3 regions of the Plantibacter sp. lyk4-40-MEA-4 genome follow, and region 1 is predicted to be linked to each of the others. Evidence: predicted binding sites of a transcription regulator. Region 1 holds the regulator's gene; each other region holds the start of a gene.
The links. The regulator HrcA, encoded in region 1, represses chaperone genes, less so after heat shock. The targets are predictions, from matches to a motif close to TTNGCACTCGNNNNNNNCGAGTGCNAA.
Positions count from the first base shown of each region.

Region 1 (7,577 bases):
TACTCGCCGTAGGCGTCGACGATCCGACCGACGAGGGTGTGGCGGACGACGTCCTCGCTCGTGAGCTGGGAGAAGTGGATGTCGTCGACGTCCTTGAGCACGCGGGTCACGAGTCGCAGACCGGACGCGCCGGTCGGCAGGTCGATCTGCGTGACGTCGCCGGTCACGACGATCTTGGACCCGAACCCGAGCCGGGTGAGGAACATCTTCATCTGCTCCGGCGTGGTGTTCTGCGCCTCGTCGAGGACGATGAACGAGTCGTTGAGGGTCCGGCCGCGCATGTAGGCGAGCGGTGCGACCTCGATCGTGCCGGCCGCGAGGAGCTTCGGGACGATCTCCGGGTCCATCATCTCGTTGAGCGCGTCGTAGAGCGGACGCAGGTACGGGTCGATCTTGTCCGTCAGCGTGCCCGGGAGGTACCCGAGTCGCTCGCCGGCCTCGACGGCCGGGCGCGTCAGGATGATCCGGTTGACCTCCTTGCGTTGCAGCGCCTGCACAGCCTTCGCCATCGCGAGATACGTCTTGCCGGTACCGGCCGGGCCGATGCCGAACACGATCGTGTTCTCGTCGATCGCGTCGACGTACGCCCGCTGCCCGACGGTCTTCGCCTTGATCGTCTTGCCACGCGAGGTGAGGATGACCTGCCCGAGCACCTCCGACGGGGAGGCCGAGCCGTCCTGCCCGAGCATGCGGGCGGAGGTGCTGACCTCCGCCGGCCCCGGGTCGTGTCCTTCTCGGACCATGGTGATGAGTTCCTCTACGAGTCGTCTGGCGGCGTCGGCCTGCGGCGCCGGGCCGGTGATGGTGATCTCATTGCCGCGCACGTGCACCGAGACACCGGGGTGTTCGCGCTCGACGGTCGTCAGGAGTCGGTCCTGTGGGCCGAGGAGACGGACCATGGCGAGCCCGTCCACCAGGAGGACGTGCTCGACCTCCTCCGGCCGAGCGGCGGTGGGGTGGTCTGGGTTCGAGGACTCAGGCTCCGCCAAGGGTGCCCTCCTGCAGGGGACCACCGAGGACATGCGCGTGCACGTGGAAGACCGTCTGCCCGGCGGACTCGCCGGTGTTGAAGACGAGTCGGAACTCGCCACCGGTGTGCTCCTTCGCGAGCGACGACGCCACCTCGACCATCTCAGCGAGCAAGGAGGGGTCGCCAGCGGCCAACTCCACGACGTCGCGGTACTCGGCGGTCTTCGGGACGACGAGGAGGTGCACGGGCGCCTGTGGTGCGATGTCGGCGAACGCGATCACCCGATCGGTCTCGGCGAGGAGGGTCGTCGGGATCTCCCCCGACACGATGCGGCTGAATACCGACGGTGCTTCACTCATGTCCACCAGTCTAAGGTTCGTGGCGGCCTCGTGCGCGGGCTGTTGGATCGTCACCACCGACCGAGCAGCACGTTGAGGGCGGCGATCGCCGCAGGCCCTGCCGTCGAGGTGCGCAGGACGCCCGAGCCGATCCGGACCTCGATCGCGCCGGCCGCTTCGAGCCGCTCCCGCTCCGTCGGCGAGATGCCGCCCTCCGGACCGACGACGAGGACGAGTTCCTCGACGAGCAGTGCCGACGGGTCGAGCTCCGAGAGCGCGAGTGCCGCGCTGGGTTCGAGGACGAGGACGGTCCGGCCGGCGACGATCGCCGCGAGTCCACGGGTGTCGACGACCTCGGCCACCTCAGGTACCCGGGCGCGGATCGACTGCTTCGACGCCTCGCGCACGATGAGCTGCCAGCGCGCACGGCCCTTGACCGCTTTGTCGCCCTGCCACCTGGAGATGCTGCGCTCGGCACCCCACGGGACGATGCGGTCGACACCCAGCTCGGTCGCCGCCTGGATGGCGAGTTCGTCGCGATCGCCCTTGGCCAGCGCCTGCACGAGGACGAGCCCGGGACGGTTCTCCGGATGCACCACGACCGATTCGACGCGGATCTCCAACTCGCCCGGCTCGCTGCGCACGACCGGTCCGGTCGCGATCAGGCCACGACCGTTGCCGATCGACGTCGTCTCGCCGACCCGCAGCCGACTCACGGCGACGGCGTGCTTCGCCTCGGGCCCACGGAGGGTCACCGAGTCGCCGACACCGGTCGATTCGAGGTCCTCGCGGAGGTACAGCGAACTCATCTCAACCGACGCCGTGGAAGCGGTCGCGGATCTTCGCGAACAGGCCCTGCTGGAACTGCGCGAGCGCCGGAGCACCCTGGCGTCGTCCCGAGGCGAAGCTCTTGATCAGCTCGCGTTCGCGGTGGTCGAGCTTCGTCGGGGTGACGACCTGGACGCCGATCTTGAGGTCACCCCGGCTGTTCCCGCGGAGGCGCGTGACGCCGCGGTCCTTGACCGTGATGACCTCCGAGCTCTGAACGCCCGGTCGCAGCTCGACCTCGACGTCGCCGTCGAGCGCGTGGACGGTGACCTGGCGGCCGAGGATGGCGTCGGTCATCGGGACTTCGAGCGTGCACAACAGGTCGTCGCCGTCGCGGCTGAAGACGTCGTGGTGCTTGACCTTCATCTCGAGGTAGAGGTCGCCGTTCGGGCCGCCTGCCGGGCCGACCTCGCCGCTCCCCGGCATCTGCAGACGCAGACCGGTGTCGACACCGGCCGGGATGTCGACCGAGACGGTGCGGCGGGCACGGAGCCGGCCCTGACCCTGGCAGGTGACGCACGGGGTCGCGATGATCGTGCCGTAGCCGCGGCAGGTGCCGCAGGGCGCCGAGGTCATGACGTTGCCGAGCAGCGAGCGGACGGCCCGCTGGATGGAGCCGGTGCCGTGACAGATGTCGCAGGTCACCGGTGAGGTGCCGGGCTGGCAGCAGGAGCCGTTGCAGGTGCTGCAGAGCACGGCGGTGTCGACCTCGAGGTCGCGGTGGGTGCCGAAGATGACCTCGTCGAGGTCGAGTTCGACGCGCAACAGAGCGTCCTCGCCGCGTGCGCGGCGGGACTTGGGTCCGCGCTGCTGGCCACCCCCGCCGAAGAAGGTGTCGAAGATGTCGCCGAAGCCGCCGAACCCGGCGTCACCTCCGCCGAACCCACCCGCCTGCGGACCGAGGTCGTACTGCTGGCGCTGCTTGGGGTCGCTCAGCACGTCGTAGGCGTGGGTGACCTCTTTGAACCGCTCTGAGGCGTCGGAACCCGGGTTCACATCGGGGTGCAGTTCGCGAGCGAGGCGGCGGTACGCCTTCTTGATCTCCTCGGGCGTCGCCTCCTTGGCGACACCGAGTGCTGCGTAGTGGTCGGGGTAGTCAGCCACTGAGGGCCTTTCGTTCGAGGTGCGGAAGGTGTTGGGGGACGCGACGAGGATGCGTCACTCGGCGTCGAGGATGCGCGAGAGGTACCTGGCGACGGCGCGGACCGCAGCCATGTTGCTCGCGTAGTCCATTCTCGTGGGGCCGAGGACGCCGAGCCGGGCGATTTCGCCACCAGAGGAACGGTAGTTCCCGGCGAGGACGCTCGTGGTCTCGAGGCCGAACGACGCGTTCTCCCGCCCGATGCTGGCGACCACGCCGTCGCGCTCGGACTCCATCTCACCGAAGAGCCGGAGCAGCACGACCTGCTGCTCGATGGCGTCCAGGACCGGATAGATGCTGCCGGGGAAGTCGTCTTCGGTGCGGGCGAGGTTGGCGGCGCCGGCCATGACGAGGCGGTCCTGGCGCTGCGCCGAGAGCTGTTCGCGCACCGCGTCGACGATGCGGACGGCCGCCGCGCGGTCGAGATCGGCGATGTCGGCGGGGACGTCGCCGATCGCGTCGTGGGCGTCGAGGAGTGGACGGCCCGCGACCGCCTCGTTGCACAGCGAGCGGAGACGCGAGATGAGGTCGTCGTCGACCGGGCTCTCCGTCTCGATGAGCCGCTGCTCGACGCGGCCGTTGTCGAGGATGATGACCGCGAGCACACGGTTCGGGGTGACGCTCACCAATTCGAGATGCCGGACACGTGCCCGGGAGAACATCGGGTACTGCACGAGCGCGACCTGGTTCGTCAGCTGTGAGAGCAGCCGCACCGTGCGGTGCAGGACCTCGTCGAGGTCGCCGGACGCACCGAGGAAGGTCTCGATCGCCGTCCGCTGGGCGTTGTTCAGCGGACGGCGGTCGGCCAGGTGGTCGACGAACATCCGGTAGCCCTTGTCGGTCGGCACCCGGCCGGAGGAGGTGTGGGGGGCAGCGATGAGCTCTTCGTCCTCGAGCTGCGCCATGTCGTTGCGGATGGTGGCTGCGGAGACCCCGAAGGAGTGGCGGTCGACGATCGTCTTGGACCCGACGGGCTCTCGCGAGGCGACGTAGTCCTGCACGATGACGCGGAGCACTTCGAGACCGCGATCCGACACCATCTCGATCTCCTCCCGTCATCCACCTCGGAGCGCCGACCATCAGCACTCGAAGACCCTGACTGCCAATCATATCGTGGCCTCCGCGCAGCCGTCCCTTGCGCGGCCCCGTGCCGCGGGAATACCGTTGGCCGCAGGCGTGGGTCCCTGATGAGCGACACCTGGTGCGATACGCTCAGCTGGACCAATTGAATATCACTCTCCGTGAAAGGTGCGAAGATGTCCGATCCGAACGCTCAGCCGCCCGTCGACCCAGCGAAGGGCGGGTCGGTTCCGCCTGCAGGAGATGGCGCGACGCCCCCTCCCGCAGCTCCGCAGCAGCCGCCCGCAGGCGCCTACCCGCCCCCGCCCGCCGGTGGCTACGCGCCGCCGCCGCCCGCTGCCGGCTCCTACCCGCCGCCGCCCGCAGGCGCCCCGCAGTACCAGCAGCCGTACGCAGCAGCTCAGCCCATGAGCCCGTCGGACGAGAAGCTCTGGTCGACGCTCATCCACATCGGTGGGATCTTCTTCGGATTCATCCCCCCGCTGATCGGCTACCTGGTCCTCAAGGACCGCGGCCCGTTCATCAAGGCGCACACGCTCACCGCGCTGAACTTCCAGCTGACGATGCTGATCGCGCTCGTGGTCGGCTCGATCCTGACGATCGTCGTCGTGGGTCTGTTCATCATCATCGCCGTCTACGTCGTCGTGATCGTGTTCAGCATCATCGCCGCGATCAAGGCGAACAAGGGTGAGCTGTACAGCTACCCGCTCACGATCCAGTTCATCAAGGCCTGATCCGTCGAGTACGAGCACAGCCCCGTCCGGTCCGCCGGGCGGGGCTGTTCTACGCCTCGGGCAGGGTCAGTCGCCGACCAGACGGCGGACGACCGCGTCGGCGAGGAGCCGTCCGCGGCGCGTGAGCTCCAGCCGTCCGAGCAGGGCCTGCCGTGCGTCGACCAGTTCCTCGGCGATGAGCCCGGCGACCGCCGTACGAGCCTCGGGGGCGAGCGTCCGGATCGGGATGCCGTCCCGCGTGCGGGTGAGCAGCAGGATGCGTTCGAGTTCCCGCGTCTCGTCGTCCAGGGTCTCCCGCCCGGCGGCCGGCGACTCCCCCGCCGCGATCCGCTGGGCGTACGCCGCCGGGTGCTTGACGTTCCACCAGCGCACCCCGCCGACGTGACTGTGCGAGCCCGGGCCGACACCCCACCAGTCCTCGCCGGTCCAGTAGGAGAGGTTGTGCCGGGAGCGGTGTGTGTCGTCCGTCGCCCAGTTGCTGACCTCGTACCAGCCGTAGCCGGCCTCGGTGAGGAGATCGTCGGCGAGCTCGTACATGTCGGCCTGCAGGTCCTCGTCGGGTGTCCCCACCACGCCCGAGCGGATCTGGCGCGCGAGTTTCGTCCCGGGTTCGACGATGAGCGAATAGGCCGACACGTGGTCCGGTGCGCAGGCGATCGCCGTCTCGAGTGAGACGCGCCAGTCGGCCAGGGTCTCCCCCGGCGTCCCGTAGATGAGGTCCAGGCTGACGCCGAGGCCTGCTTCGCGAGCCCACTGCACGACGAGCGGCACCCGAGCCGGATCGTGCGTGCGCTCGAGGGTGGCGAGCACGCTCGGCACCGCGGACTGCATCCCGAAGGACACCCGAGTGAATCCGGCTTCGGCGAGCGTGCGGAGGTAGGCGGCGTCGACGGAGTCGGGGTTCGCCTCGGTCGTCACTTCGGCGCCGGGCGCGAGGTCGAAGTTGTCCGTCACGCCACGGAGCATCCGGACGAGGTCATCGGCAGGCAGGAGGGTCGGCGTGCCGCCACCGAAGAACACGGTCGAGACCGGTCGGTCGGGGACGGTCGATGACGCCAGGACGGACTTGCCGAAGCGGAGTTCCGCGACCGCCTCGTCGGCGTAGTCCGATTGCTTCGCGCCGCGGAGCTCGGTCGCCGTGTAGGTGTTGAAGTCGCAGTAGCCGCATCGGACCCGGCAGAACGGGACGTGCAGGTAGACCCCGAAGTTGCGCTCGTGGGCACCGACGGCCGCCGTCTCCGGGAGGAGTCCGTCGGACGGCGCCGGATCGGCGAGTGGAAGGGCGCTCGGCACGGTCCGTCGCTCAGACGCCGCGCGACGGCAGGAGTGCGCGGAGGTAGGCGTCGTTCATGGTCTTGCGGCGACGCTTGGAGCCGACGAGCTTCGCGGCACCCTTCGTCGGGCGGAAGAACGAGCGCACGACGATCCAGACGGAGTCGTCCTCGCGCTGCTCGATCGTGAAGGACTGCTCACCGCTCTCCGGATCACCCTCCATCGTGCCGATGGCCAGGCTCACGTGACCCGGCTCCTCGGTGACGGAGATGACGCGATGCGGCCCGACGAGCGGTTCCCCGCCGACGGTGCCGGCGAAGACGACGGTCGTGCCCGGGGTGATGAACGGCGTGCCGTCCTCGGCGAAGCGCTGTTCTTGGTGCGTCTCGATGGGTTCCAGCGGTGTACCGTCCTCGGCGAAGGCGATGCCGCCGTACTGCACGCCCGTGCCGGGGTGCACCTCGGAGATATCCACGCCGCTCGAACGGTGCAGTCCCCAGGTGAGGAGGGCGCTGCTCGCGAGGGCGAAGCGTTCCTCTCCGCTCCCGAGGCGGAACTCGTCCTCCGCCGGCACGTAGCCCTCCGGCGGGTACTGCATGAGGTCGGTCCGCTGGGTAGCGCCGACGGCCGCGTAGTCGACCGCTTCGTCCTCGAACGAACTGCGTCGTGCGTTCACTTCTTGTCCTTCGTCTCCACGTCCCCGGAGAGCGCTGCGATGAACGCCTCCTGGGGCACCTCGACCTTGCCGACCATCTTCATCCGCTTCTTGCCCTCCTTCTGCTTCTCGAGGAGCTTGCGCTTGCGGGTGATGTCACCGCCGTAGCACTTGGCCAGGACGTCCTTGCGCATGGCACGGACCGACTCGCGGGCGATGATCCGCGCACCGATGGCAGCCTGGATCGGCACCTCGAACTGCTGGCGCGGGATGAGCTTCTTCAGGCGCTCGGTCATGAGCACACCGTAGGCGTACGCCTTCTCGCGGTGGACGATGGCGCTGAACGCGTCGACCTGGTCGCCCTGCAGGAGGATGTCGACCTTCACGAGGTCGGCTGCCTGCTGGCCGGAGGGCTCGTAGTCGAGCGACGCGTACCCCTGCGTCCGGCTCTTCAGGTGGTCGAAGAAGTCGAAGACGATCTCACCGAGCGGCATCGTGTACCGCAGCTCGACGCGGTCCTCGCCGAGGTACTCCATGCCGAGCAGCGCACCTCGACGGC
Region 1 covers NZ_JARVSA010000005.1:241,533-249,109, forward strand. The annotation lists gene QRN44_RS11065 (PhoH family protein) at 1-899, opposite strand, end outside; gene QRN44_RS11070 (HIT domain-containing protein) at 976-1,329, opposite strand; gene QRN44_RS11075 (16S rRNA (uracil(1498)-N(3))-methyltransferase) at 1,380-2,117, opposite strand; gene dnaJ (molecular chaperone DnaJ) at 2,119-3,240, opposite strand; gene hrcA (heat-inducible transcriptional repressor HrcA) at 3,295-4,317, opposite strand; gene QRN44_RS11090 (DUF4870 domain-containing protein) at 4,534-5,091, shown strand; gene hemW (radical SAM family heme chaperone HemW) at 5,158-6,384, opposite strand; gene QRN44_RS11100 (DUF1990 domain-containing protein) at 6,395-7,039, opposite strand; gene lepA (translation elongation factor 4) at 7,036-7,577, opposite strand, start outside.

Region 2 (7,577 bases), on a different contig from region 1:
GTGAGCGCCTCGGTCTGGTCGTGCGTGACGTAGACGGTGGTGACGCCGAGACGACGCTGCAGCGATGCGATCTGGGTGCGGGTCTGGACGCGGAGCTTGGCGTCGAGGTTCGACAGCGGCTCGTCCATGAGGAAGACCTGGGGCTGACGGACGATGGCTCGACCCATCGCGACGCGCTGACGCTGACCACCGGAGAGCGCCTTCGGCTTGCGGGTCAGGTAATCCTCGAGGTCGAGGAGCTTGGCGGCCTCGAGCACGCGGGTGGCACGCTCTTCCTTGCCGACACCGGCGATCTTGAGCGCGAAGCCCATGTTCTCGGCGACGGTCATGTGCGGGTAGAGCGCGTAGTTCTGGAACACCATCGCGATGTCGCGATCCTTCGGCGGCACGTCGGTGACGTCGCGGTCGCCGATGAAGATGTGGCCGTCGTTGACCTCTTCGAGGCCGGCGAGCATGCGGAGGGAGGTGGACTTGCCGCAGCCGGACGGGCCGACGAGGACGAGGAATTCGCCGTCGGCGACCTCGAGGTTCAGCTTGTCGACCGCGGGGCGGGTGCCACCCGGGTAGAAACGGGTTGCGTTGTCGAACGTCACAGACGCCATGGTTGTTCTCCTTCACCGGCAGGTACGTGCCGGACGATCCGTTGTGAATGGACGCGAACCCGTCATCGATGGCCGGTTCGCCGTCCCAGTATGCCACGACCTCCTGTGAATGGAAGATCCAGCAGCCAGCGGATCTCCCGGTGGACGCACAGCCGGCTCCCGGCCTGGTTTGGGCCTCTCCCAGGCGGCAGGTCTACGATTACTCTGTTTGGCGCTGCCTCGTCTCCGCAGCGCGAGCCCCCCGAAACGAGGATCAATGTCTGGCGCTGGATCGCAGAACCGACCGACCAAGAACGAACGACGCGACGCGGCACGCGAGAAGGCGCGGGTGCTGCGCGAGCAGCAGAAGCGCCGCGACCGCCGCAATCGGGTGCTGCTCCAGGGCGGCATCGTGCTCGGCGCGCTCGCGATCGTGGCGGTGGTGGCGGTCATCATCGTGACGTCGATCAAGCCCGCCGGACCGGTCCCGACCGCGGCGAAGAACGACGGCTTCACCGTCTCCGCCGGCTTGCAGCTGGTCGGAGCCCCGGCCGGCGCGTCGACGCCCACGCCGAGCGCGACCGATCCGGCCGCCCCCGCGGAGCCCGCCCCCGCCGAGACGCCGGCAGCAACCGAGACCCCCGCCGCCGACGGCGTCGAGATCTCCGTCTACCAGGACTTCCTCTGCCCCTACTGCGGTCAGTTCGAGACCACGAACGCCGAGCAGGTCAAGGGCTGGCTCGAGGCCGGCGCCGCGACGTACACGGTGCACCCCCTCGCAACGCTGAGCAACCTGTCGCTCGGGACGCAGTACTCGCTGCGCGCTTCGAACGCGGCCGCCTGCGTCGCGGAGTACTCACCGAACGACTTCTTCTCCTTCAACACCGCACTGTTCGAGAACCAGCCCAAGGAGAACACCGAGGGCCTGACCGACGCAGAGCTGAAGTCGATCGCCAAGGGAGTCATCTCCGGCGGCGAGAAGAAGATCAACGCTTGCATCGACGACGGCACCTACAAGTCGTGGGTGAAGGACTCGACCGACCGTGCGCGCAGCGGCCCGCTGCCCGGGACGGACGTCGAGAAGGTGGAGGGGACGCCGACCATCCTGGTGAACGGCAAGCAGTACACGGGCTCACTCACCGACGCCGAGCAGTTCGCGGCGTTCGTCCTCGCCGTCTCGAGCGAGAGCTACTCCACCGGCACGCCGACGCCGGGTGCCAGCGAGTCGCCCGTGACCAACGGCTGATCCGCCGCCATCGTAGGATGGACGAGACCGGGGCCAGCCCCTGTCGGCCGACGTGGCGCAATTGGTAGCGCAACGCTCTTGTAAAGCGTAGGTTACGGGTTCAAGTCCCGTCGTCGGCTCCAGCCGAGAACCGCCCGCTCAGCCTGCTGAGTGGGCGGTTCCTCATTGGAAGGAACCCTCCCGTGACCCGTTTCCCAGCACCGCTCGCGCTCCTCATCGCCGTCGTCAGTGGCGCCTTCATCGCGGTGCAGGCCCGGTTGAACGGCGAGCTCGGTGCGCGTCTCGGTGACGGGTTCACCGCCGCCGCGATCTCCTTCGGGGGCGGCTTGATCATCCTCACGGTCGGACTCGCCGTCTCCCGCACCGGCCGTCGCGGGCTCGCCACGGTGATCGGTGCCGTCCGACGCCGGGAGATGCCCTGGTGGACGGTGCTCGGCGGCTGCGCCGGCGCCTTCCTCGTGCTGTCGCAGGGGCTCACCGCCGCCGCGCTCGGCGTCGCCCTGTTCACGGTCGCGGTGGTCGCCGGCCAGACCGCGAGCGGGCTGGTACTCGACCGGATCGGGTTCGGCCCGGGAGGCGTCGTCGGGTTGAGCGCCCAGCGCGTCCTCGGGGCGGTCGTCGCCCTCGTCGCGGTCGGCGTCGCCGTCTCGGGCGAGCTCGGGGGGAGCATCCCGCTCGGACTCCTCATCCTGCCGCTGCTCGCCGGGATCGGGATCGGCTGGCAGCAGGCGGTCAACGGTCGAGTCAAGATGCGGGCGCAGAGCACGCTCGCCGCGACGTTCATCAACTTCATCGTCGGGACGGTCGTGCTGGTCGTCGCCGCCGTGCTGCACGCGATCATCGTCGCGCCGCCCGGTCCGCTCCCGGGGGAGTGGTGGCTCTACCTCGGCGGCCCGATCGGATGCGTGTTCATCGCCGTGGCCGCGTTCCTCGTCCAGCACACGGGCGTGCTCATCCTCGGGCTCGGCACGGTGGCGGGTCAGACCCTGAGCGCGCTCGCTTTGGACGTGCTCCTGCCCACCGACGACGGCGGCGTGCATGTCGCGACCGTCATCGGGACGCTCCTCGCGTTCGCCGCCGTGGCGATCGCATCGGCGCGGTTCAGGCGTCGTCCCGCGGCATCGTCGTCCGCCGACTGAGTCGACCCGTCATCGGTCGGATGTCGTGAGCGACTCCGGTCCTCAGGGCATGGAGCTGAGGTGCGCCTTCGCGTTGAACGTCTTGCGACGCCCCGTGCGAGCGTTACCCGGCTTCCCTCCGACGTACAGCCAGCCGAGGAGCTCCTCGCCCTTCTTCAGGCCATGTGCCTTCCGGACCGCTTTGGCGCGAGTCGCGCCGCCGGTGCGCCAGAACACGCCCCAGCCGGCGTCGTCGAGCAGAAGGCTGACCATGTGGGCCACTCCTGCCGCGACCGCCTCCTGCTCCCAGGCGGGTACCTTCGACTTCTTCACACTCACGACGACCGCGAGCAACAGGGGCGCGCGGAGCGGCTTCGTCGAGGGCTTCGAGTCGCCCTCCGCCTTCGCGAGCGCCCGGCCGAGCTTCACCCGGTCGTCGCCCCGGAGGGTGATGACCCGCCACGGACGCAGGGCGCTGTGGTCGGCCACTCGACCGGCCGCCCCGAGGACCTCGAGGAGTTCCGCGTCACTCGGAGCGACGTCGGTGACCTTCGACCACGAACGGCGCCCGGCGACGGCGGCCAGGACCGGGCGCTCGATCGGTTCGGTCACTCCGTCGGCTCGGCGGTGTCGGCCGCGGCGAAGTTGAGCGCGATCGAGTTCATGCAGTAGCGGTCACCGGTGGGCGTCCCGAAGCCGTCGTCGAACACATGACCGAGGTGCGAGCCGCAGTTGGCGCAGCGGACCTCGGTGCGCACCATCCCGAGGGAACGGTCCTCGATGAGTTGCACCGCCTCGGGGTTCACGGACTCGTAGAAGCTCGGCCATCCGCAGCCGGAATCGAACTTGGTACCGCTCTTGAAGAGCTCGGCGTTGCAGGCGGCACAGGTGTAGAGGCCCGCGCGTGACTCGTCGAGGAGCTCACCGGTCCAGGCCCGTTCGGTCGCCGCTCCGCGGAGGACCTGATACTGCTCGGGCGTGAGTTCCTCGCGCCACTGCTCATCGGTCTTCGACACGTCGTACGTCATGCTGCTCCATTCGTCTCGGTCATCCTACGTGCGGGGCCGCCTCGTGCATGCGGCTCCCGACGTATTCCATAACACTGCACCGAGCCTGATCCTTCCCGGTGAACGTCGGCCCTCGCCGGGGTGGATGCGGCCCGGCGGCCATCGGCTGAATAGACTTGGAGGACGGCGGACCGGAGCACGACTCCACGGTCGCCGCATCGGCACCGATCGGCAGGAGACGAGCATGCAGTCAGCGTCGCGTACGCCTGCCGATGACGAGGCGTCGACGCCGACGGGCGGCCTCGAGCCGCGCGAGCTCGAGATCCTCGAGTTCGAGTCCCACTGGGTGCAGCACGTCGGGGCCAAGGAGGCCGCCATCCGCGACCGCTTCGCCCTGTCCCCGGCCCGGTACTATCAACTGCTCGGCGCGCTCATCGACTCGCCGTCCGCCCTCGCCCACGACCCCATGCTGATCAAGCGGCTGCAGCGCACCCGCGACGCCCGACTCTCGGCGCGAGGAGCCTCGGCTCCCCGCGCCGACGGCTGAGCAGCTCCCGGAGACCACACCATGGCTGAATCCTTCCCGCCCGACCGCTTCGACGAGGTCCCCGACCTCAAGCGCGTCGGCGCACACCGTGCCCCTGCTCCCAAGGGACGCGGCTGGATCGCCTTCCTCGTCGCCGTCGTCGCAACGCTCGTCCTTGTGGGGATCGGCACCTTCGCCCTGTTCGGACTGAACGACCGCATCGACTTCTTCGGCGGCTCGCAGAGCCCGAGCGCCACGCCCACGCCGACCCCCACCCCGACCGAGGCGGCCCCCGTCGTCGACCCCGCGGCCAGCATCCTCGTCTTGAACGGCACACCCACTGCCGGCCTCGCCGCATCGGCGGCGGCGGCGATCACGGCCGCCGGCTTCACGCAGCAGATCCCGACGAGCGACGCCAGCACCGAGGACGTCACGGCGAGCGGCGTCTACTACCAGGATCCGTCGCAGGAGGGCGTCGCTCGCGCCATCGCGAACGCACTCGGCGGTATCCCGATCCAGATCACGGACACGTACGCGATCCCCGTCGAGGAAGGCGAGGCACCGGTCCTCCGCATCGTCGTCGTGGTCGGCGCGGACTACCAGCCGGCCGCCTGAGCGCGGCTGGAGCAGGTCGATCGGTCAGGTCGCCGGCTCGCCGTGTTTCCGGAGTGTTTCCTCCATGTTGAGTTGTCGTATCACTCCGCCCCGATTGCCGAATTCGGGGTGAATCCGCGCGGTGCCCCGGATTAGTATCTGGAATTGGCCGCTCATCCCGTCCCGTCTCGACTCGCCCCCGGGTCCGCTTCGGCGCAGGGTGGCCGCCGGGATCCCGATCCCGGATGGCAGGTCCGGGTCCGGCAACAGTCGGGCGCCGAGAGCACGCAGCAATGGGAGTATGAAATGGCGAACGGAACCGTCAAGTGGTTCAACGCTGAGAAGGGCTTCGGCTTCATCACGGTCGACGGCGGCGGACAGGATGTCTTCGTCCACTACTCGGCGATCGACATGAGCGGCTACAAGTCCTTGGAAGAGGGCCAGGCGGTCGTCTTCGAGGTCGGCACGGGAGCAAAGGGGCCCCAGGCCGAAGGTGTGCGCCTGGCGTAGCCGCTGATCAGGCACGCGATTCCTGCGACGCCGTCCACTCCGGTGGGCGGCGTCGTTCGTCGTTCCGGGGCGGATCCCGGGAGTTCGCTCAGGGCTCCGGCGCTCACTTGCACTCCCACCCCCTGAGTGCCAGAATCGACTTAGCACTCGTACTCATTGAGTGCTAACAACGTTCATGACGTCCGGGAGGGACGAAAAACACACATGGCTAAGATCATTGCTTTCGACGAGGAGGCCCGTCGCGGCCTCGAGCGTGGACTGAACATTCTTGCTGACACGGTCAAGGTCACCCTTGGGCCGCGCGGTCGCAACGTTGTCCTCGAGAAGAAGTGGGGCGCCCCCACGATCACCAACGACGGCGTGTCCATCGCCAAGGAGATCGAACTCGACGACCCGTACGAGAAGATCGGCGCGGAGCTCGTCAAGGAGGTCGCCAAGAAGACCGACGACGTCGCCGGCGACGGCACCACCACGGCGACCGTGCTGGCACAGGCGCTCGTTCGCGAGGGCCTCCGCAACGTCGCCGCAGGCGCCGACCCCATCAGCCTCAAGCGCGGCATCGAGAAGGCCGTCGAGGCCGTCACGGTCGAGCTCATCGCCAACGCCAAGGAGGTGGAGACCAAGGAGGAGATCGCTGCGACCGCTTCCATCTCCGCCGGCGACACCACCATCGGCGAGATCATCGCCGAGGCGATCGACAAGGTCGGCAAGGAGGGCGTCGTCACCGTCGAGGAGTCGAACACCTTCGGCACTGAGCTCGAGCTCACCGAGGGCATGCGCTTCGACAAGGGCTACCTGTCGCAGTACTTCGTGACCGACCCCGACCGCCAGGAAGCGGTGTTCGAGGACCCCTACATCCTCATCGCCAACCAGAAGATCTCCGCGATCAAGGACCTCCTGCCGATCGTCGACCAGGTCATCCAGTCGGGCAAGCAGCTCCTCATCATCGCTGAGGACGTCGACGGCGAAGCTCTCGCGACGCTCGTCGTCAACAAGATCCGTGGCATCTTCAAGTCCGTCGCCGTCAAGGCTCCGGGCTTCGGCGACCGCCGCAAGGCTCAGCTGCAGGACATCGCCATCCTCACCGGTGGCCAGGTCATCTCCGAGGAGGTCGGCCTCAAGCTCGAGACCGTCACCCTCGACCTGCTCGGCCGTGCGCGCAAGGTCGTCATCACCAAGGATGAGACCACCATCGTCGAGGGTGCCGGCGACGCCGACGCCATCGCCGGTCGTGTCTCGCAGATCCGCAAGGAGATCGACAACACCGACAGCGACTACGACCGCGAGAAGCTCCAGGAGCGTCTCGCCAAGCTCGCGGGCGGTGTGGCGGTCATCAAGGCCGGTGCAGCGACCGAGGTCGAGCTCAAGGAGCGCAAGCACCGCATCGAGGACGCCGTTCGCAACGCGAAGGCCGCCGTCGAAGAGGGCATCGTCGCCGGTGGTGGCGTCGCCCTGATCCAGGCCGGCAAGACCGCGTTCGAGAAGCTCGAGCTCGTCGGTGACGAGGCGACCGGTGCGAACATCGTCAAGGTCGCCATCGACGCTCCGCTCAAGCAGATCGCGCTCAACGCAGGCCTCGAGCCCGGCGTCGTCGCCGACAAGGTCCGCAACCTGCCCGTCGGACACGGCCTCAACGCCGCGACCGGTGAGTACGTCGACATGCTCGCTGCCGGCATCAACGACCCGGTGAAGGTCACGCGCTCCGCGCTGCTCAACGCAGCGTCGATCGCCGGCCTGTTCCTCACCACCGAGGCCGTCGTCGCCGACAAGCCGGAGAAGAACCCGGCTCCGGCCGGCGACCCGACCGGTGGCATGGACTTCTAAGTCCGACAGCAACACCTGCGCAGGGCGTCTCCTTCGGGAGGCGCCCTGCGTCGTTTCGCCATGGCGCATCGGGGAGGACCCTCGACCTGTATGCCCGATTCCGCATGGGCCCGTCAGTCGTTGTAGAGACGTGATCGGAACGGCATATCGACGCGTGTGGCATTTCCTATG
Region 2 covers NZ_JARVSA010000002.1:64,490-72,066, reverse strand. The annotation lists gene QRN44_RS02415 (ABC transporter ATP-binding protein) at 1-602, opposite strand, end outside; gene QRN44_RS02410 (DsbA family protein) at 859-1,827, shown strand; tRNA gene QRN44_RS02405 (tRNA-Thr) at 1,874-1,949, shown strand; gene QRN44_RS02400 (DMT family transporter) at 2,010-2,966, shown strand; gene QRN44_RS02395 (nitroreductase family protein) at 3,009-3,557, opposite strand; gene msrB (peptide-methionine (R)-S-oxide reductase MsrB) at 3,554-3,973, opposite strand; gene QRN44_RS02385 (DUF3263 domain-containing protein) at 4,197-4,499, shown strand; gene QRN44_RS02380 (LytR C-terminal domain-containing protein) at 4,521-5,093, shown strand; gene QRN44_RS02375 (cold-shock protein) at 5,379-5,582, shown strand; gene groL (chaperonin GroEL) at 5,787-7,406, shown strand.
Region 2: a site for HrcA is predicted at 5,723-5,749, ahead of groL (chaperonin GroEL). Genes of this name have one in related genera too.

Region 3 (7,577 bases), on a different contig from region 1:
CCGGCCTGTCCGGCGCACTCATGGTCGGCGTCGGTGCAGCGAAGGCGCTCGCTGTCTCCCTCGGCAAACCGCTGTACGCCGTGAACCACCTCGTCGGTCACGTCGGCGCGGACGTCCTCGACTCCGAAGGCGGGGCGATCGAGTACCCGACGATCGCCCTGCTCGTGTCCGGCGGGCACACCTCGCTGCTCCTCGTGCGGGACCTCGTGTCGGACGTCGAACTGCTCGGCGAGACCATCGACGACGCGGCTGGCGAGGCCTTCGACAAGGTCGCGCGCATTCTGGGCCTGCCCTACCCGGGCGGGCCGCAGATCGACCGTGCGGCCGTCGGCGGCGACCCGAAGGCGATCCGCTTCCCCCGCGGACTCAGCCTGCCGAAGGACATGGAGCGGCACCGCTACGACTTCTCCTTCTCCGGCCTGAAGACGGCCGTGGCACGCTGGGTCGAGGCGAAGCAGGACGCGGGGGAGCCGGTCCCCGTCGCGGACGTCGCCGCCAGTTTCCGCGAGGCCGTCGTCGACGTGCTCATCTCGAAGGCGGTCAGAGCATGCACCGAGCTCGGCGTGCCCCGCCTGCTGCTGGGGGGCGGCGTCATCGCGAACGCGCGGCTCCGCGAGGTGGCCGCCGAACGCACCACCTCGGCCGGGATCGAACTCCGCATCCCGCCGTTGCAGCTCTGCACCGACAACGGTGCGATGATCGCCGCACTCGCCGCGCAGCTCATCTCCGCCGGGCACGAGCCGTCCTCGCTCGACTTCGGCGCCGACTCGACCCTGCCGGTCACCGAGATCCAGGTGTACTGACCGCTCGACCAGCCGTCTCCCGGCCGTCGACCGGGTGCGCGGACGTCGGCGCATAGGATGGGCCGGTACCCGGTCACGGATCGAAGGAGCGGCGATGGATCAGCACGAGCACCCCGACGGACGACCTCAGCACCAGGACGGTGCAGTGGACGGGCAGTCGCGCCCGCCGCAGGCCGAGCAGCCCACCGGGCAGCCGCAGCAGCAGTGGGGGCAGCAGCCTCCTCACCAGCCGCAGGCCCAGCAGCCCTGGTCGAAGTACCAGCCGCCGCAGCCCTCCCAGCAGGCTGTCGCGCCGCAGGGCCGGCAGCAGCCGTACGCGCCCCAGCAGCCGTACCAGCCCCAGGGCCAGCAGCAGCCCTACCAACCTCAGCAGCCGTACCAGCCCCAGGGCCAGGCCTCCCCTCCACCAGCGGGTTGGCAGGGCGATCACGCGACCTATCTCCAGACGGTGCCGACGGCGGTCTACCAGGCACCGAGCCAGGGCGGCTACGCCGCGTACCAGCAGTCGCAGACGCAGAGCCCTGCCGCGTCGACCGGGACCTCACGGAGCACCTGGTCGCTCATCACCGGTCTCGTCGGTCTCGTCGTGTCGGTCTTCGTCGGTTGGGGCTTCCCCCTGTCGATCGCGGCCATCGTCCTCGGATTCGGAGCCAGGCGTCGCGAGCCGCAGGGCCGAGGCCGCGCCCTCACAGGCCTCGTGACCGGGTTCGTCGGCCTCGCCTGCTCCGTCGGCTGGCTCGCCTACAGCGTCGTCGTGATCATCGGGTACGTCTCGACCTGATCCGCCTCGGGGCGCTGCGGCTCGGCGGACACCGTCGGGTCAGACGTCAGCGGCCGGTGTCACCCGTTCGACGAGCAGCGCACTGTGTTTGCCCGCGATCCTCGTGAGGATGATCGTGGCCGAGCCGTCTCCCTTGAGCGCCATGCGCTTCCGGAACGCCGCGGGGTCGACGTCGACGCCGCGCTTCTTGATCTCGAGGACACCGATCCCGCGATCCCGCATCGTGCGCTTGAGGACCTTCTCGTCCATCGGTAGCCGCTCGAGCACCCGGAAGGTCGTGGCGAACGGCGAGGTCGTCGCCGTGTCGGAGGTCAGGTAGGCGATGCCCTGGCCGAGCATGCCGGCCTCCAAGCGGACGGCGAGGTCGCCGATGAGTCGGGCCCGGATCACCGACCCGTCGGGTTCGTGCACGTAGTCGCCGAGTTCCCGCACGGGGGCGTCGTCGGCGTCGGCCTCGGCGTGCAACTCGTGGTGGACGCCGTCCGCGAGGAGGAGCGCGGACCGTCGGACGTCGGGACGGGCCAGCGGGCCGAACCAGAGCGCCATCTCGACGAGCTGTCCGTCGACCGACACCCACTGCGCCTCGGCGTCGTCGGGGATGAGTGAGCGGTCGAATCCGGGCCCGAGCTTGACGCCTGTGGGGAGGCTGGTCGCCGCACCGAAGACCAGGTCGAGGGACGGGGTGTAGTCGGCGGCACTGGACAACCGCGCGGTGTCGGCGTGTCCTGCGGTGCGCCGCGCGGGATCGAACCAGACCGCGTCGAAGTCGTCGAGCGAGACGTCCTCGGCGGCGGCGTTCCGCACGGTCGCCGTGGGGAACGGGGCGAGGTTGTAGCTGGCGATGGCCGCGGTGACCTCGTCGATGTCGACCGCCGTGACCTCCAGGTCGAGCGAGGCCATGGCCATCGAGTCGGCGCCGATGCCGCTGCCGAGGTCGGCGACGCGCGTGAGGCCGGCCCGGGCGAAACGTCCGGCGTGCAGCGCGGCGACGGGAAGGCGCGTGGCCTGTTCGAGGCCCGCCTCGGTGAACAGCATGCGGCCGGCGAACGGACCGAACTTGCCGACGGCTTTCTGCCTGAGCCGCGACTGCGTGAGGACCGCCGCGACCAGCTCGGGGGAGTGGCCCTCCTTGCGCAGGCGCCCGACCAGGCGGACGGCCTCGTCCTTCGTCGGGTAGGGCGGCAGGGAGTCGAGGAGCCTGAGGCCGTCGGCCGTGAGGAGTTCGACGAGTTCCGAACGGTCCATGGTCAGTGGGCCTCGGGCGGAGCTGGATGCATCCGGCAACGGTAGCAGCCGCTGATTGGCACTCGCATTGCATGAGTGCCAGAAGATGCCTACACTGGAATCAGCACTCTCGCAGTGTGAGTGCTAACCACGTCTTCGTTTCAAGAAAGAGGTCAACCGTGTCGGTCTCCATCAAGCCGCTCGAGGATCGCATCGTCATCAAGCAGGTCGAGGCAGAGCAGACCACCGCTTCCGGTCTGGTCATCCCCGACACCGCCAAGGAGAAGCCCCAGGAGGGCGAGGTCGTGGCGGTCGGACCCGGTCGCATCGACGACAACGGCAACCGCGTCCCGCTCGACGTCGCCGTCGGCGACAAGGTGATCTACTCCAAGTACGGTGGCACCGAGGTCAAGTACGCCGGTGAGGACTACTTGGTCCTGTCCGCGCGCGACGTCCTCGCAGTCGTCGTCCGCTAGTCACCAGCGCACGGATCCGGCGGCTCAGGCCGCTCGACAGCCCGAATGGCATTCGCCGTTCGGGCTGTGTCCGTTTTCGGAGGGTGTCGCGGGGAGTCGCGGGTCTAGCCTGGACCAGTGCAGAACCCCAGCGATCCAGCCGACGTCGACATCCACCCCGTCTCCGTCGACGGGGGAGTGGATCGACGTGCGAGTGTGGCCGTGCCCCAGCAGGGGAGCCGGTCCGGACTGCTCTCGGCGGTCGCCGCCTACTGCCTCTGGGGAGCGCTCCCGCTCTACTTCATCGCCCTCGCACCGGCCGGCGCCTTCGAGGTCGTGGCGTGGCGCATCCTCTTCTCCCTCGTCTTCTGCGCCGTCCTCATCCTGGCGACCCGTTCCTGGCGTCGACTGTTCGGCATCCTCCGCCAGCGCCGCATCGTCCTGACGATGGGCCTCGCCGGAGCGCTCATCTACGTCAACTGGCAGACCTACGTCTACGGCGCGCTCAACGGCCAGGTGGTCGAAGCGTCGCTCGGGTACTTCATCAACCCGATCGTGACCGTCTTCCTCGGCGTCTTCTTCCTCCGGGAGCGGCTGCGTCCGGCCCAGTGGGCCGCGGTGGTCGTGAGCGTGATCGCGGTCCTCGTCCTCGCGATCGGACACGGCAGCGTCCCCTGGATCGCCCTCATCCTGGCTTTCTCATTCGGCCTCTACGGCTACATCAAGAAACTGGTGGGCGGCTCGGTCGACGCCGTGTCCGGGTTGACGCTCGAGACCGTGTGGCTGATGCCGGTCGCGATCGCCCAGCTCATCGCGGTCGGCGTGACCGGTGGGCTGACCATCGGCACCGCAGGCGTCGGGCACGCCCTGCTGCTCGTCGGTGCCGGCGTCATCACCGCCGTCCCGCTCCTGCTGTTCGCGGCGGCGGCGCGCCGCCTCCCGCTCACCTGGATGGGTTTCATCCAGTACTTCGCACCGATCATCCAGTTCGTCGTCGGTGTCGCGGTCCTGCACGAGGCGATGCCGCCGGAGCGCTGGTTGGGCTTCGGTCTCGTGTGGCTGGCGCTCGCGATCCTCACCGTCGACATGCTCGTCGCCTCCACCCGTGGTCGTCGGGCCGTCGGGGCCGAACGGCGCCGCTCGACGAGCATCTGAACAGCGGATTCCAGCGCTGATCGCGCGACCACTGCAGGAAACGCGCGAAACAGCCCCTCCTGAGGTAACGATTTGGTCGTGTTACACGCTTGTAACGTCAACGACATTGTCCAGCGCACGTGCAGCGGATAACTTGACTCAACGGCAGCCCCTGGAGCTGCCACTCTTCTGACAAGCAAGGAGTACCATGAGCGTCTTTTCGAAGGCCACGGCCGCTCGCTCCCGCCCACGTTCCATCGTTCTCGGTGGTATCGCACTGATCGGAGCCAGCGCGCTGGTCCTGAGCGGTTGCGCCTCGAGTGGTAGCGGCGACAGCGGCAGCAGCAGCAAGCCTGCTGGCGACCTGACCCTGAAGCTCGGCACGGCGTTGCCGCAGACCGGTAACCTCGCGTTCCTCGGCCCGCCCGAGGAGGCCGGTGTCGGTCTCGCGGTCAAGGAGGTCAACGACGCAGACCTCGGCATCAAGATCGACCTGACGCTCGGCGACTCGGGTGACTCTGACAACAAGGCGTACGCGACCGAGGTCCCCCGTCTGCTCTCCGAGGGCGTCACCGCCATCATCGGTGCAGCGTCCTCGGGTGTGTCGAAGCTCTTCATCGACGAAGTCACCGGCGCAGGCGTCATCCAGTTCTCCCCGGCGAACACCTCCGCGGACTTCACCACGTGGGACGACAACGGTCTCTACTGGCGGACGGCGCCGTCCGACGTGCTGCAGGGCGAGGTCCTCGGGAACCTGATCGCGGAGGACGGCAACGCCACCCTCGGCATCATCTACCTGAACGACTCGTACGGCACCGGCCTCGCGAAGTTCACCAAGGAGGCGTTCGAGAGCGCCGGCGGTGAAGTGGTCGCCGAGCAGTCGTACAACACCGGTGACACCTCGTTCGACGCGCAGATCAGCGCGGTCAAGGCGGAGAACCCCGACGCGATCGCGATCATCGCGTTCGAGGAGACCAAGACGATCGTCCCCGGTCTCGCCGGCTTCCCGTCGGACAAGCTCTACTTCGTCGACGGCAACCTCGCCGACTACAGCGCGGACTTCGCTCCGGGCACGCTGACGGGCGCCAAGGGCACGCTGCCCGGTCTCGACACCGCGAAGCTCGGTGACTTCACCGACCGCCTCCAGGCGTTCGTGAAGGACGAGGGTGGCGAGCCGCTGAAGGACTACAGCTACGCGGCTGAATCCTACGACGCCGTCATCCTGCTCGCCCTCGCGGCGCTGCAGGCCGGTTCGACCGAGGGTGCCGACATGGCGGCCGAGCTCCAGTCCGTGTCCGGTGGCAAGGACAAGGGCGAGAAGGTGACCACCTTCGAAGAGGGTGCGAAGGCCATCGCCGACGGCAAGAAGATCGACTACGACGGCAACTCCGGTCCGATCACGTTCGACGAGAACGGCGACCCGACCGAGGCGACCATCGGTATCTACCAGTACGGTGACGACAACAAGTACACCCGCATCAACTAGTCGCCCACGCGACTGACGAGGCCTCGGAGTGATCCGGGGCCTTCGTCGTGTCCGGCAGCTGTAACTGCCCCCGCGTGTGCTGTGCCGTGTGTGGTGGCGCCAGCGCGGTGCGCTGACGCGAGCGCGGGTCCAGCGCGTGAGCGCGGGTCTCCGGAGACCCGCGCTCACGCGCCTGCGACGCGCTCACGCCGATTCCGAGCCCATGCGGCACAGCGGGGCGCGCTCACGCCGGCGCACCGCGCTGACGACGGGAGGGGGCTCCTGCCAGCGCACCGCGCTGACGGAGGGAGCGGTGCGCTCACGCTGGCGCGCCGCGCTGACGACGGGAGGGGCTCCTGCCAGCGCACCGCGCTGACGGAGGGTCCGGTGCGCTCACGCCGGCGCACCGCGCTGACAGCGACCAGTCGGACGCCCGGGTCAACGGAACGCGCGTTGCAGCCCTGCGCGCTCGAGCTTCGTGGCGAGCCGACTCGGATGCACGAGGTCCTCCCAGGTGGCGCGGACGACGGTGTACCCGAGCGCGCGCAGACGGTCCTCCCGATGCTTCTCCGCCAGGACGATGTCGGCCACGTCCCGCCCCTGCGTGAACTCCTCCCGCACATACTTCTGCCGGCCGTCGAGTTCGAGGATGATGCGCTCGTCCGGCCAAACCGCATCGACCACGCCGACCGGTCCGTCCGCGTCGGAGAAGGCATGCTGCAGCACCGGCAGGGCGAAACCGAGCTGCGCGATCACGACCCGCATCTTCGATTCACCACCGTTCGCGGCGAGCGGGTCCGCGAACTCGATCGCAAAGCGCACCTGGCGTCCTCCCCGCCGGCCCGGCAGGTCTCGTGCGAGCGAGCGGAGCGCCGTCTCGTCGGTGAGCTTGAGCCGGAGGGCAGCGTCGGCGACGGCGACGGCGTCCTCAAGGCGGGCGATCCGAGCGAGATCGACGACGGTCCGAGCCGGGTCCGTGACCGCGAGCCCGTGCCGCATCCGCCGGGTGACAGAGCCCTGCGTGGTGTGACGGATGATGCCGGGTGCCGAACGTCCTCCGCGATCACCGCTCGTCAGCGTGTGCACCTCGGGAGGCCACGGACCCACGATCGGGAGTCCCCACAACCGCGCCGCCGAGTAGTGGCTGAACAGTGCGTCCTTTCGGAGCGCAACGGCCGCGGCATCGATCCGGACCCGGTAGCGGTCATCGGGGGACAGGGAACGCCATATCGGTTCAGGGACGTAGATGCCCTTCCGCAGACGCACCAGGTCGCCGTCGCGGTGGGCGGCGCTCACCAGGCGCTCGGCACCGACCCGGCGTGCATCGCGGACAAGCAGGAGTCCGTTCGGGCGGAGGAGCAGGTTGAGGTCGAAGGATTCCATCGCCTCACCGTGCCCGTTCGACTCCGACAGCAGCTCGTGTCGTGGAGGCGATGTGGAGAACTGCTCCCATCCAGCCTCCGGTGGAGCGAGGGTGGAATGGCACCCAGCGCGGTGCGCTGACGCCAGCGCGGGTCGTCGGCCTCAGCGCGGGTCGCTGTGCCGCAGTGGTGATGACTCGGCGTGAGCGCGGGTCCAGCGCGTGAGCGCGTGCCTCCGGAGACCCGCGCTCACGCGCCAGGACCGCGCTCGCGTCAGCGCACCGCGCTGGCGAAAGGGGGAGGGAGAATGCACAACTCCTCCGTCCCCGTCTCAGGAGGCCGTCTTGGTACGAC
Region 3 covers NZ_JARVSA010000002.1:180,557-188,133, reverse strand. The annotation lists gene tsaD (tRNA (adenosine(37)-N6)-threonylcarbamoyltransferase complex transferase subunit TsaD) at 1-803, shown strand, start outside; gene QRN44_RS02950 (DUF4190 domain-containing protein) at 898-1,584, shown strand; gene QRN44_RS02945 (class I SAM-dependent methyltransferase) at 1,624-2,829, opposite strand; gene groES (co-chaperone GroES) at 2,988-3,284, shown strand; gene rarD (EamA family transporter RarD) at 3,480-4,418, shown strand; gene QRN44_RS02930 (ABC transporter substrate-binding protein) at 4,606-5,883, shown strand; gene QRN44_RS02925 (hypothetical protein) at 6,301-7,245, opposite strand.
Region 3: a site for HrcA is predicted at 2,885-2,911, ahead of groES (co-chaperone GroES). Genes of this name have one in related genera too.